Regions from separate parts of the Paenibacillus sp. FSL H8-0259 genome, predicted to be linked through region 2. Evidence: a T-box and tRNA genes for the amino acid it is inferred to sense, from the RefSeq annotation. Region 2 holds a T-box; the other regions hold tRNA genes.
The links. The T-box of region 2 lies ahead of metG (methionine--tRNA ligase). A T-box ahead of a tRNA ligase gene usually reads a tRNA of that ligase, here a tRNA-Met.
Positions count from the first base shown of each region.

Region 1: it encodes a tRNA-Met, which carries the amino acid that the T-box ahead of metG (methionine--tRNA ligase) is inferred to sense. The anticodon was not compared.
Region 3: it encodes a tRNA-Met, which carries the amino acid that the T-box ahead of metG (methionine--tRNA ligase) is inferred to sense. The anticodon was not compared.

Region 1 is NZ_CP150147.1:7,214,418-7,217,670, reverse strand. It holds rRNA gene NSU01_RS30920 (23S ribosomal RNA) at 1-1,123, shown strand, start outside; tRNA gene NSU01_RS30915 (tRNA-Asn) at 1,186-1,261, shown strand; tRNA gene NSU01_RS30910 (tRNA-Ser) at 1,265-1,354, shown strand; tRNA gene NSU01_RS30905 (tRNA-Glu) at 1,386-1,457, shown strand; tRNA gene NSU01_RS30900 (tRNA-Val) at 1,463-1,538, shown strand; tRNA gene NSU01_RS30895 (tRNA-Met) at 1,572-1,648, shown strand; tRNA gene NSU01_RS30890 (tRNA-Asp) at 1,653-1,730, shown strand; tRNA gene NSU01_RS30885 (tRNA-Phe) at 1,750-1,825, shown strand; tRNA gene NSU01_RS30880 (tRNA-Thr) at 1,845-1,920, shown strand; tRNA gene NSU01_RS30875 (tRNA-Tyr) at 1,926-2,011, shown strand; tRNA gene NSU01_RS30870 (tRNA-Trp) at 2,017-2,090, shown strand; tRNA gene NSU01_RS30865 (tRNA-His) at 2,117-2,192, shown strand; tRNA gene NSU01_RS30860 (tRNA-His) at 2,242-2,317, shown strand; tRNA gene NSU01_RS30855 (tRNA-Gln) at 2,336-2,410, shown strand; tRNA gene NSU01_RS30850 (tRNA-Gly) at 2,417-2,491, shown strand; tRNA gene NSU01_RS30845 (tRNA-Cys) at 2,499-2,572, shown strand; tRNA gene NSU01_RS30840 (tRNA-Leu) at 2,602-2,680, shown strand; gene NSU01_RS30835 (aldo/keto reductase) at 2,833-3,253, opposite strand, start outside.
Region 2 is NZ_CP150147.1:3,417,995-3,421,247, reverse strand. It holds gene NSU01_RS14345 (site-2 protease family protein) at 1-941, opposite strand, end outside; T-box leader at 1,016-1,285, shown strand; gene metG (methionine--tRNA ligase) at 1,401-3,062, shown strand.
Region 3 is NZ_CP150147.1:1,046,731-1,049,983, forward strand. It holds rRNA gene NSU01_RS04470 (23S ribosomal RNA) at 1-776, shown strand, start outside; rRNA gene rrf (5S ribosomal RNA) at 853-969, shown strand; tRNA gene NSU01_RS04480 (tRNA-Ile) at 1,033-1,109, shown strand; tRNA gene NSU01_RS04485 (tRNA-Asn) at 1,113-1,188, shown strand; tRNA gene NSU01_RS04490 (tRNA-Ser) at 1,192-1,281, shown strand; tRNA gene NSU01_RS04495 (tRNA-Glu) at 1,448-1,522, shown strand; tRNA gene NSU01_RS04500 (tRNA-Val) at 1,639-1,714, shown strand; tRNA gene NSU01_RS04505 (tRNA-Met) at 1,748-1,824, shown strand; tRNA gene NSU01_RS04510 (tRNA-Asp) at 1,829-1,906, shown strand; tRNA gene NSU01_RS04515 (tRNA-Gln) at 2,112-2,186, shown strand; tRNA gene NSU01_RS04520 (tRNA-Lys) at 2,214-2,289, shown strand; tRNA gene NSU01_RS04525 (tRNA-Leu) at 2,306-2,389, shown strand; tRNA gene NSU01_RS04530 (tRNA-Gly) at 2,397-2,471, shown strand; tRNA gene NSU01_RS04535 (tRNA-Arg) at 2,482-2,558, shown strand; tRNA gene NSU01_RS04540 (tRNA-Pro) at 2,712-2,785, shown strand; tRNA gene NSU01_RS04545 (tRNA-Gly) at 2,798-2,868, shown strand; gene NSU01_RS04550 (WYL domain-containing protein) at 3,087-3,253, shown strand, end outside.

The DNA of each region.
Region 1 (3,253 bases), 3.8 Mb from region 2:
CGACTGTTTAGCAAAAACACAGGTCTGTGCGAAGCCGCAAGGCGAAGTATACGGGCTGACGCCTGCCCGGTGCTGGAAGGTTAAGGGGAGTGGTTAGGAGCAATCCGAAGCTGTGAACCGAAGCCCCAGTAAACGGCGGCCGTAACTATAACGGTCCTAAGGTAGCGAAATTCCTTGTCAGGTAAATTCTGACCCGCACGAATGGCGTAACGACTTGGGCGCTGTCTCAACGAGAGATCCGGTGAAATTTTAATACCTGTGAAGATGCAGGTTACCCGCGACAAGACGGAAAGACCCCATGGAGCTTTACTGCAGCTTGATATTGAATTTGGGTACGATCTGTACAGGATAGGTGGGAGCCGGTGAGGCAGGAGCGCAAGCTTCTGCGGAGGCGCCGTTGGGATACCACCCTGATCGTATCTAGGTTCTAACCTAGTACCCTAATCGGGTACGGGGACCGTGTCAGGCGGGCAGTTTGACTGGGGCGGTCGCCTCCTAAAGAGTAACGGAGGCGTTCAAAGGTTCCCTCAGAATGGTTGGAAATCATTCGCAGAGTGCAAAGGCATAAGGGAGCTTGACTGCGAGACCTACAAGTCGAGCAGGGACGAAAGTCGGACTTAGTGATCCGGTGGTACCGCATGGAAGGGCCATCGCTCAACGGATAAAAGCTACCCTGGGGATAACAGGCTTATCTCCCCCAAGAGTCCACATCGACGGGGAGGTTTGGCACCTCGATGTCGGCTCATCGCATCCTGGGGCTGAAGTAGGTCCCAAGGGTTGGGCTGTTCGCCCATTAAAGCGGTACGCGAGCTGGGTTCAGAACGTCGTGAGACAGTTCGGTCCCTATCTGTCGTGGGCGCAGGAAATTTGAGAGGAGCTGTCCTTAGTACGAGAGGACCGGGATGGACGTACCGCTGGTGCATCAGTTGTTCCGCCAGGAGCATGGCTGAGTAGCTACGTACGGACGGGATAAGCGCTGAAAGCATCTAAGCGTGAAGCCCCCCTCAAGATGAGATTTCCCAATTAGTAAGACCCCTTGAAGACGACGAGGTAGATAGGTTGGAGGTGGAAGTGCAGCAATGCATGGAGCTGACCAATACTAATCGGTCGAGGGCTTATCCAAATTTTTAATACGCAGATTCGTTTCGGATTCAGTTTTCAGGTGATCAAGCCTGATATGTATATTCCCTGATAGCTCAGTTGGTAGAGCACTCGACTGTTAATCGAGTTGTCACAGGTTCGAGTCCTGTTCGGGGAGCCATCTGGAGAGGTGTCCGAGTTTGGCCGAAGGAGCACGATTGGAAATCGTGTAGGCGCCACAAGCGTCTCGAGGGTTCGAATCCCTCTCTCTCCGTAGCTTTACCTTACAAATATTTAATCAGCATGGCTCGTTGGTCAAGGGGTTAAGACACCTCCCTTTCACGGAGGTAACATGGGTTCGAATCCCATACGAGTCATATATGGAGGCTTAGCTCAGCTGGGAGAGCATCTGCCTTACAAGCAGAGGGTCGGGGGTTCGAACCCCTCAGCCTCCACCATCTATCTTTAACAGAATAGATCTTTAACATTGACGCGGGGTGGAGCAGCCCGGTAGCTCGTCGGGCTCATAACCCGAAGGCCGCAGGTTCAAATCCTGCCCCCGCAACCAATTTGGAACCGTGGTGTAGTTGGCCTAACATGCCTGCCTGTCACGCAGGAGATCGCGGGTTCGAATCCCGTCGGTTCCGCCATCTTTATGAAGAAATGTTCGGCTCGGTAGCTCAGTCGGTAGAGCAAAGGACTGAAAATCCTTGTGTCGGGGGTTCGATTCCCTCCCGCGCCACCATATTTTTACAACTTAATATGCCGGTGTAGCTCAATTGGTAGAGCAACTGACTTGTAATCAGTAGGTTGGGGGTTCAAGTCCTCTCGCCGGCACCATCCTCGGAGGCTTAGCGAAGTGGCCAAACGCATCAGACTGTAAATCTGCTCACGTACGTGTTCGGTGGTTCGAATCCATCAGCCTCCACCATTTTTAGGGGCATAGTTTAAAGGTAGAACAACGGTCTCCAAAACCGTTGGTGTGGGTTCAATTCCTGCTGCCCCTGCCAAGTAATATCCTATAAAATTTAATATGGCGATCGTGGCGAAGTGGTTAACGCACCGGATTGTGGTTCCGGCATTCGTGGGTTCGAGACCCATCGGTCGCCCCATTTCTTTTATAAGGGTTATAAGGCATTGCAATTAAATAAGCTTCATATGGCGACTGTGGCGAAGGGGTTAACGCACCGGATTGTGGTTCCGGCATTCGTGGGTTCGAGACCCATCAGTCGCCCCATTTTATTAAATCAAATGTTGGGGATTAGCCAAGCGGTAAGGCAACGGACTTTGACTCCGTCATTCATAGGTTCGATTCCTATATCCCCAGCCATTATATGCGGACGTGGCTCAGCGGTAGAGCATCGCCTTGCCAAGGCGAGGGTCGCGGGTTCGATTCCCGTCGTCCGCTCCATTTTTTTGGTGCCATAGCCAAGTGGTAAGGCAAAGCTCTGCAAAAGCTTTATCCCCAGTTCAAATCTGGGTGGCACCTCCATTATCTTTTAGAACTAATTCTATGTATATGCCGGCGTGGCGGAATGGCAGACGCGCTCGACTCAAAATCGAGTGGGAAACCGTGGAGGTTCGAGTCCTCTCGCCGGTATAATTTATGAAACTAGTCCCTTAGGAGTTTGACTCCTGAGGGATTTTTATATTTATACTCCATCTCAAATTAAGGATAAAACCTGCAACGAACTTAGATCACCAAATTCGTTGCGGGTTTTATATGTTTTATATGTTGATGCTAAGACTCACTTAAGGAAGCACGTTCCCGGCCGCGCGGTAGATCTCGTACCATTCCTGGCGGCTGAGGGTTATATCGGAAGCTTTGGCGATATCAAGCAAGCGCGCTGTGTTGGTGGTACCGACCACCGGCTGCATCTTAGCCGGATGGCGAAGGAGCCAGGCGATGGCGATGGCCGTATCTGCTACACCTTTTTCCGCAGCCAGACGGTTAATGACTTCATTCACCTCCGGGAACTTCTCATTGCCGAGGAATACGCCTTCAAAGAAACCGTATTGGAACGGTGACCAAGGCTGGATCGTCATATCATGCAGGCGGCTATACTCCAGGATGCCTCCATCATGGACAACTGATCCGGAATTTGTCATATTGACGTTGATCCCGGAATCGATCATGCCGGTGACCATTACGCTGAGCTGAAGCTGGTTGAAC
Region 2 (3,253 bases):
ATCTCACACTGCATCTTCAGCTGCAGCTTAGCATCCACATACAGCTGGTCCAGCTGTACGATCCGGACTTTATCGATAATGGACTGCACAGGCATAGTCGTTGTACCGTAGTAGTCCAGATTGTCCCAGCGGACACCAAGATATTGCTGGCGGTTCAAATCACTGTAGGTGGTAAAAGGCAGTTCCCTTTTGTGCTCAGGTCCGGGAATCAGATACCCTTGATCCTGCAAATCTTCAATCGGTATCAGGAAGCTCTTCAATACGGCATGCATCTGATTCTTCGTGCGCCGGCTGATATATTTCTTGTACATGTCATAGGCAAATAACAGCCAGATAATACCGAACAGAATAGATTTCAGATAGATGATCACAGCCAGACCTCCAACCAGACCCACCAGCCATAACCACCGGGTAACCGCAGTTGCAATTCTTCCCCCATCCAGCGGATGAATCGGCAGCAGGTTGATCAGGTTTATAAAGAATCCGACATAAGCCAGTGAATACAGCAGCGGGCTGTGATAGTAATAAGCTGCTCCGAAGACGGCGGCCGCGCCAATGCTCCCCAGAATGGGACCTCCAAAAGCAACGTAGGCTTCCTCTCTGGCATCCAGCGGTTGTTTCTTCATCGTAATGAGTGCTCCCATAAAAGGAACAAACAGCGGTGCGCTCACCGGCAGCCCGATCCGCTTGGCAGCGATAACATGGCCTATCTCATGAACGAATAATAAGGCAACGAAGCCCACTGCAAATTGCCATGGTGAGATCAGTGCATAGGCCCAGATAGACACCATCATCGAAATCAGCGGTCCCGCAATCTTCCCCAGCTTAAGCAGAGACAGAATGGTTTTGCCCTTCAGCAGCAGCAGTACTCCCGCACTACCAAGCCATCCCATTATGCCTGAGCTTTTCTTTTCCTGCTTTTTTTCCGGCAAAAGTCTCATTCTCCTTTATCTCTATATCTGGTGTTGACATAAGCCATCACCTGCATATATGATATCCAGTAATTAGGATAACCACAATAGCTATGAAGAGAAAGAGTACCTTGGCAATTCTTTCACAGAGAGCTCCGGCCGCTGAAAAGGAGCAAAGAAAACCCACGGGAATATGGTCTCAGAGCTGCGCATCGAAGCCCGCATAAACGGGACGTAGGCTGCGCCGGAACCCGCATCCGTTACCATGCTAGGGTATACCCGCAGGCTTATGCGGACGTACCTGAAGAGGTGGATGCCGCAAGGCATTGATGAATTTGGGTGGTAACACGTGAGCACAGGCTCTCGTCCCTTTTGGGGATGAGAGTCTTTTTTGTGCGCTTAGAAATCTAAACATGTTTTCCGAAAGGGATTTGTCCGAATCCGTTTCAAGGAAACATCTGTCAACAAAACTTATAGGAGGACAATGACATGACAAACATTTTTATCGGAGGGGCTTGGCCGTATGCCAATGGCTCCCTGCATCTGGGCAGGCTTGCGAGTATTCTACCAGGAGATATCCTGGCCCGCTATCACCGTGCCAAAGGCGACGCTGTGCTGTATGTCTCCGGCAGTGACTGCCATGGCACTCCCGTCGCTGTGCAGGCGGCGCAGGAAGGTGTATCCCCTGGTGAATTCGCCAGCAGATATCATCAGGAATTCACAGATTGCTTCCGTTCGCTTGGATTCACCTATGACTTATACACCCGGACCGATCAGGAGCATCACCACAGTGTGGTGCAGGAGCTGTTCCTTAAGCTGCTGGATAACGGCCATCTGTACCAGAAGTCTACGCTCCAATGCTACTGTGAGCAGGATCAGCGCTACTTGCCGGACCGCTATGTAGAGGGAATCTGCCCGGTCTGCGGACAGCAGGCCCGGGGTGACCAATGTGATTACTGTTCTACGATACTCGACCCGGTTGACCTGCTGGAGCGTACCTGCAAAATCTGCGGAACCCCGCCGGTGCTGCGTTCCACCCTGCATTATTATTTGTCACTGTCCAGCTTCCAATGCGCACTCTCAGATTATGTGGATTCTGCGCAGGGCTGGAGAGACAATGCTGTGCGTTTAACCCGCAGATATCTGCAGGAAGGACTGCAGGACCGCGCCGCAACGCGGGATCTGGATTGGGGGGTAGATGTTCCTGTAGATGGCTTCACGGACAAAAAAATCTATGTGTGGATTGAAGCGGTCAGCGGCTATCTGTCCGCCAGCAAGCAGTGGGCTGCCGGGACTGGCAACCTCTGGGAGGATTTCTGGCTTGAATCCACTGAGAACAAGGACGCCGGGTACCCTCCCATTACAGCCTATTATGTGCATGGCAAGGATAATGTGCCTTTTCACAGCCTGATCTGGCCGGCTCTGCTGCTGGGTGCTGGAGACCTTCATCTGCCGGACCGTATCTTCTCCTGTGAATACATGACTCTCGAAGGGGAGAAATTCTCCACAAGCCGTAACTGGGCCGTATGGGTACCAGATATTCTCTGCCGCTACGATCCGGACTCCATCCGGTATTTCCTGACGGCGAACGGTCCCGAGAAACGGGATGCCGACTTCTCGTGGAGAGAATTCATCTACAGCCATAACAGCGAGCTGCTGGGTGCCTTCGGTAATTTCGTCAACCGCAGTCTGGTATTCGTGAATAAGTTATGGAATGGCGAGGTGCCTGAGGGCACACTGGATGCCGCATGGGCCGGCAGCATTAATACATTGTACAGTGAGACCGGGAGACTTATTGAGGGGGGCAGCTTCAAAGAAGCGCTCGAGCATGTCTTCACCCATATCCGCCAGGCCAACAAATATTTCGATCAGCAGCAGCCGTGGCTGCAGATTAAGAATGACCCCGCCGCCTGTGCCAGCACGCTGTATACCTGTGTACAGATCATTGCTAATCTATCCAACCTGTTGAACCCGTTCATTCCATTCTCCTGCGGCAAGATCAGGGGGTTTCTGGCCCTTGAACAGCCTGTCTGGCAGCCGGTAGACGTTCCGGCGCATCAGCGGGTGCAGGGGCTGGAATTATTGTTCGAACGGATTGATGTGGCGCGGATTGAGGAGGAGACCGAGCGGCTTAAGAGCTTGCAGCACTGAGGCGGAAAACTTCATCATCTCCTCGTCAGCTGGCTGATGAGGCGGACTGAGATTCCTCTATTCCTGCAAATCAGGCAGATTCCCGGGTCAATCGGACTGAGAATCTCTTATATGCCCGGCCGCCCCTCATTTTGGGGCCGGATGAACAAAATAACGCACTCAGTCCGTTGCAGCCTCAAAATGCGGCTTTT
Region 3 (3,253 bases), 2.4 Mb from region 2:
GATAGGTGGGAGCCGGTGAGGCAGGAGCGCAAGCTTCTGCGGAGGCGCCGTTGGGATACCACCCTGATCGTATCTAGGTTCTAACCTAGTGCCCTTACCGGGTACGGGGACCGTGTCAGGCGGGCAGTTTGACTGGGGCGGTCGCCTCCTAAAGAGTAACGGAGGCGTTCAAAGGTTCCCTCAGAATGGTTGGAAATCATTCGAAGAGTGCAAAGGCATAAGGGAGCTTGACTGCGAGACCAACAAGTCGAGCAGGGACGAAAGTCGGACTTAGTGATCCGGTGGTACCGCATGGAAGGGCCATCGCTCAACGGATAAAAGCTACCCTGGGGATAACAGGCTTATCTCCCCCAAGAGTCCACATCGACGGGGAGGTTTGGCACCTCGATGTCGGCTCATCGCATCCTGGGGCTGAAGTAGGTCCCAAGGGTTGGGCTGTTCGCCCATTAAAGCGGTACGCGAGCTGGGTTCAGAACGTCGTGAGACAGTTCGGTCCCTATCTGTCGTGGGCGCAGGAAATTTGAGAGGAGCTGTCCTTAGTACGAGAGGACCGGGATGGACGTACCGCTGGTGCATCAGTTGTTCCGCCAGGAGCATGGCTGAGTAGCTACGTACGGACGGGATAAGCGCTGAAAGCATCTAAGCGTGAAGCCCCCCTCAAGATGAGATTTCCCAATTAGTAAGACCCCTTGAAGACGACGAGGTAGATAGGTTGGAGGTGGAAGTGCAGCAATGCATGGAGCTGACCAATACTAATCGGTCGAGGGCTTATCCAAATTCTTAGAGCGCAGATTCGTTTCGGATTCAGTTTTCAGGAATCAATTCCTGAAGCATTTACGCTGTAAATGCCCGTTTGGTGGCGATAGCGGAGGGGTTCCACGCGTACCCATCCCGAACACGACCGTTAAGCCCTCCAGCGCCGATGGTACTTGGACCGAAGGGTCCTGGGAGAGTAGGACGCCGCCAAGCGGACAATCCACACACACTGTGGTATTTTTTTTGCCCTTATTAGTTGCATAGTGGTATGAGAACGGGCCTTTAGCTCAGCTGGTTAGAGCGCACCTCTGATAAGGGTGAGGTCAGTGGTTCGAGTCCACTAAGGCCCACCATATTCCCTGATAGCTCAGTTGGTAGAGCACTCGACTGTTAATCGAGTTGTCACAGGTTCGAGTCCTGTTCGGGGAGCCATCTGGAGAGGTGTCCGAGTTTGGCCGAAGGAGCACGATTGGAAATCGTGTAGGCGCCACAAGCGTCTCGAGGGTTCGAATCCCTCTCTCTCCGTAGCATTACCTTCTCTGTAAAGGGATGAGAACCCTCAGTGGTTCGTTGGAGCATTGGCTTCGTTAGCACAGCTTCGCAATCTCGTAACGAAGTGAAGAGTATCCCTCTCTCTCCGTAGCTTTACCTTCCCTGTATAGGGATGAGAAGTAGAATTATTTAACAGCATGGCTCGTTGGTCAAGGGGTTAAGACACCTCCCTTTCACGGAGGTAACATGGGTTCGAATCCCATACGAGTCACCAATTTCTTCTTGGATTTATGGGATGAGAATTCCCTGGGTTCGTTGAAGCATAGGCTTCGTGAGGAATACTTCGCAATCTCGTAACGGAGTGGAGAGTATCCCATACGAGTCATATATGGAGGCTTAGCTCAGCTGGGAGAGCATCTGCCTTACAAGCAGAGGGTCGGGGGTTCGAACCCCTCAGCCTCCACCATCTATCTTTAACAGAATAGATCTTTAACATTGACGCGGGGTGGAGCAGCCCGGTAGCTCGTCGGGCTCATAACCCGAAGGCCGCAGGTTCAAATCCTGCCCCCGCAACCAATTTGGAACCGTGGTGTAGTTGGCCTAACATGCCTGCCTGTCACGCAGGAGATCGCGGGTTCGAATCCCGTCGGTTCCGCCATCTTTATTGCTTCAGGGATGAGAATTCCCAGGGTCCGCCCAAGCATAGGCATCGTAAGGAATACTTCGCAATCTCGTAACGGAGTGAAGAGTATCCCGCCTTGTTCCGCCATTTTTATTGTATGAAGGTATCAGGGATTGAGCATCCTATATCTCGAAGTATAGAGTATCCACCCGATTCCGTAGTGTTTGCTAATTATTAATATTGGGGATTAGCCAAGCGGTAAGGCAACGGACTTTGACTCCGTCATTCATAGGTTCGATTCCTATATCCCCAGCCATTTCATTTATGATTGCTTCTCTTATGAGAGCCATTAGCTCAGTTGGTAGAGCACCTGACTTTTAATCAGGGTGTCGAAGGTTCGAGTCCTTCATGGCTCACCATTTTCTTATAAAGTGTGCGCGTGTGGCGGAATGGCAGACGCACCAGACTTAGGATCTGGCGTTTCACGACGTGGGGGTTCAAGTCCCTTCACGCGCACCATGTTTTTGCGGACGTGGCTCAGCGGTAGAGCATCGCCTTGCCAAGGCGAGGGTCGCGGGTTCGATTCCCGTCGTCCGCTCCATATAGATTTTGCGCCCTTAGCTCAGCTGGATAGAGCGTTTGACTACGAATCAAAAGGCCGGGAGTTCGAATCTCTCAGGGCGCGCCATTTATAACTTCATTGAATCATCAAAGTGTCCTCAGGATTCGAACGAGTTCGTTGGAGCATCAGCTTCAATAGCACAACTTCGCAATCGGATGCGAAGCATCCGTATCTCTCAGGGCGCGCCATTATTACTTTGCAGTATAGCTTTTATATTAACGGGATGTAGCTCAGCTTGGTAGAGCACCTGGTTTGGGACCAGGGGGTCGCATGTTCAAATCGTGTCATCCCGATATTTCACCTTTGCGGGTGTAGTTCAATGGTAGAACTTCAGCCTTCCAAGCTGATAGCGTGGGTTCGATTCCCATCACCCGCTTAAATAATAGTTACAGCAACCCTTGATATTCAAGGGTTTTTTTGTTTTTTTAGCATGGGGCGGAAGTATTGCTTACTAAAAATACATAGTATATGCTGGTGGCCGCTCTATGCGCTGGTAATGCTATATTATGCAGACAGCCATGTTTATATAGACCTGTTATATTAGAACTATGGAAGAACAGGCACTATTTACTTGGAAGTTGAGGAGCATTTATTATGACAGACAAAGTAATACGGATCTTCAAGATCATTAACGCCATCCAGTCGAATCCCGGGATTACGGCTGCGGATCTGGCATTCCGGTGCGAGGTGAATATTAGAACGATTTACAGGGACTTGGATGTAATCAGTCATTTTGCACCGGTGATGAATGAGGGGAGAGG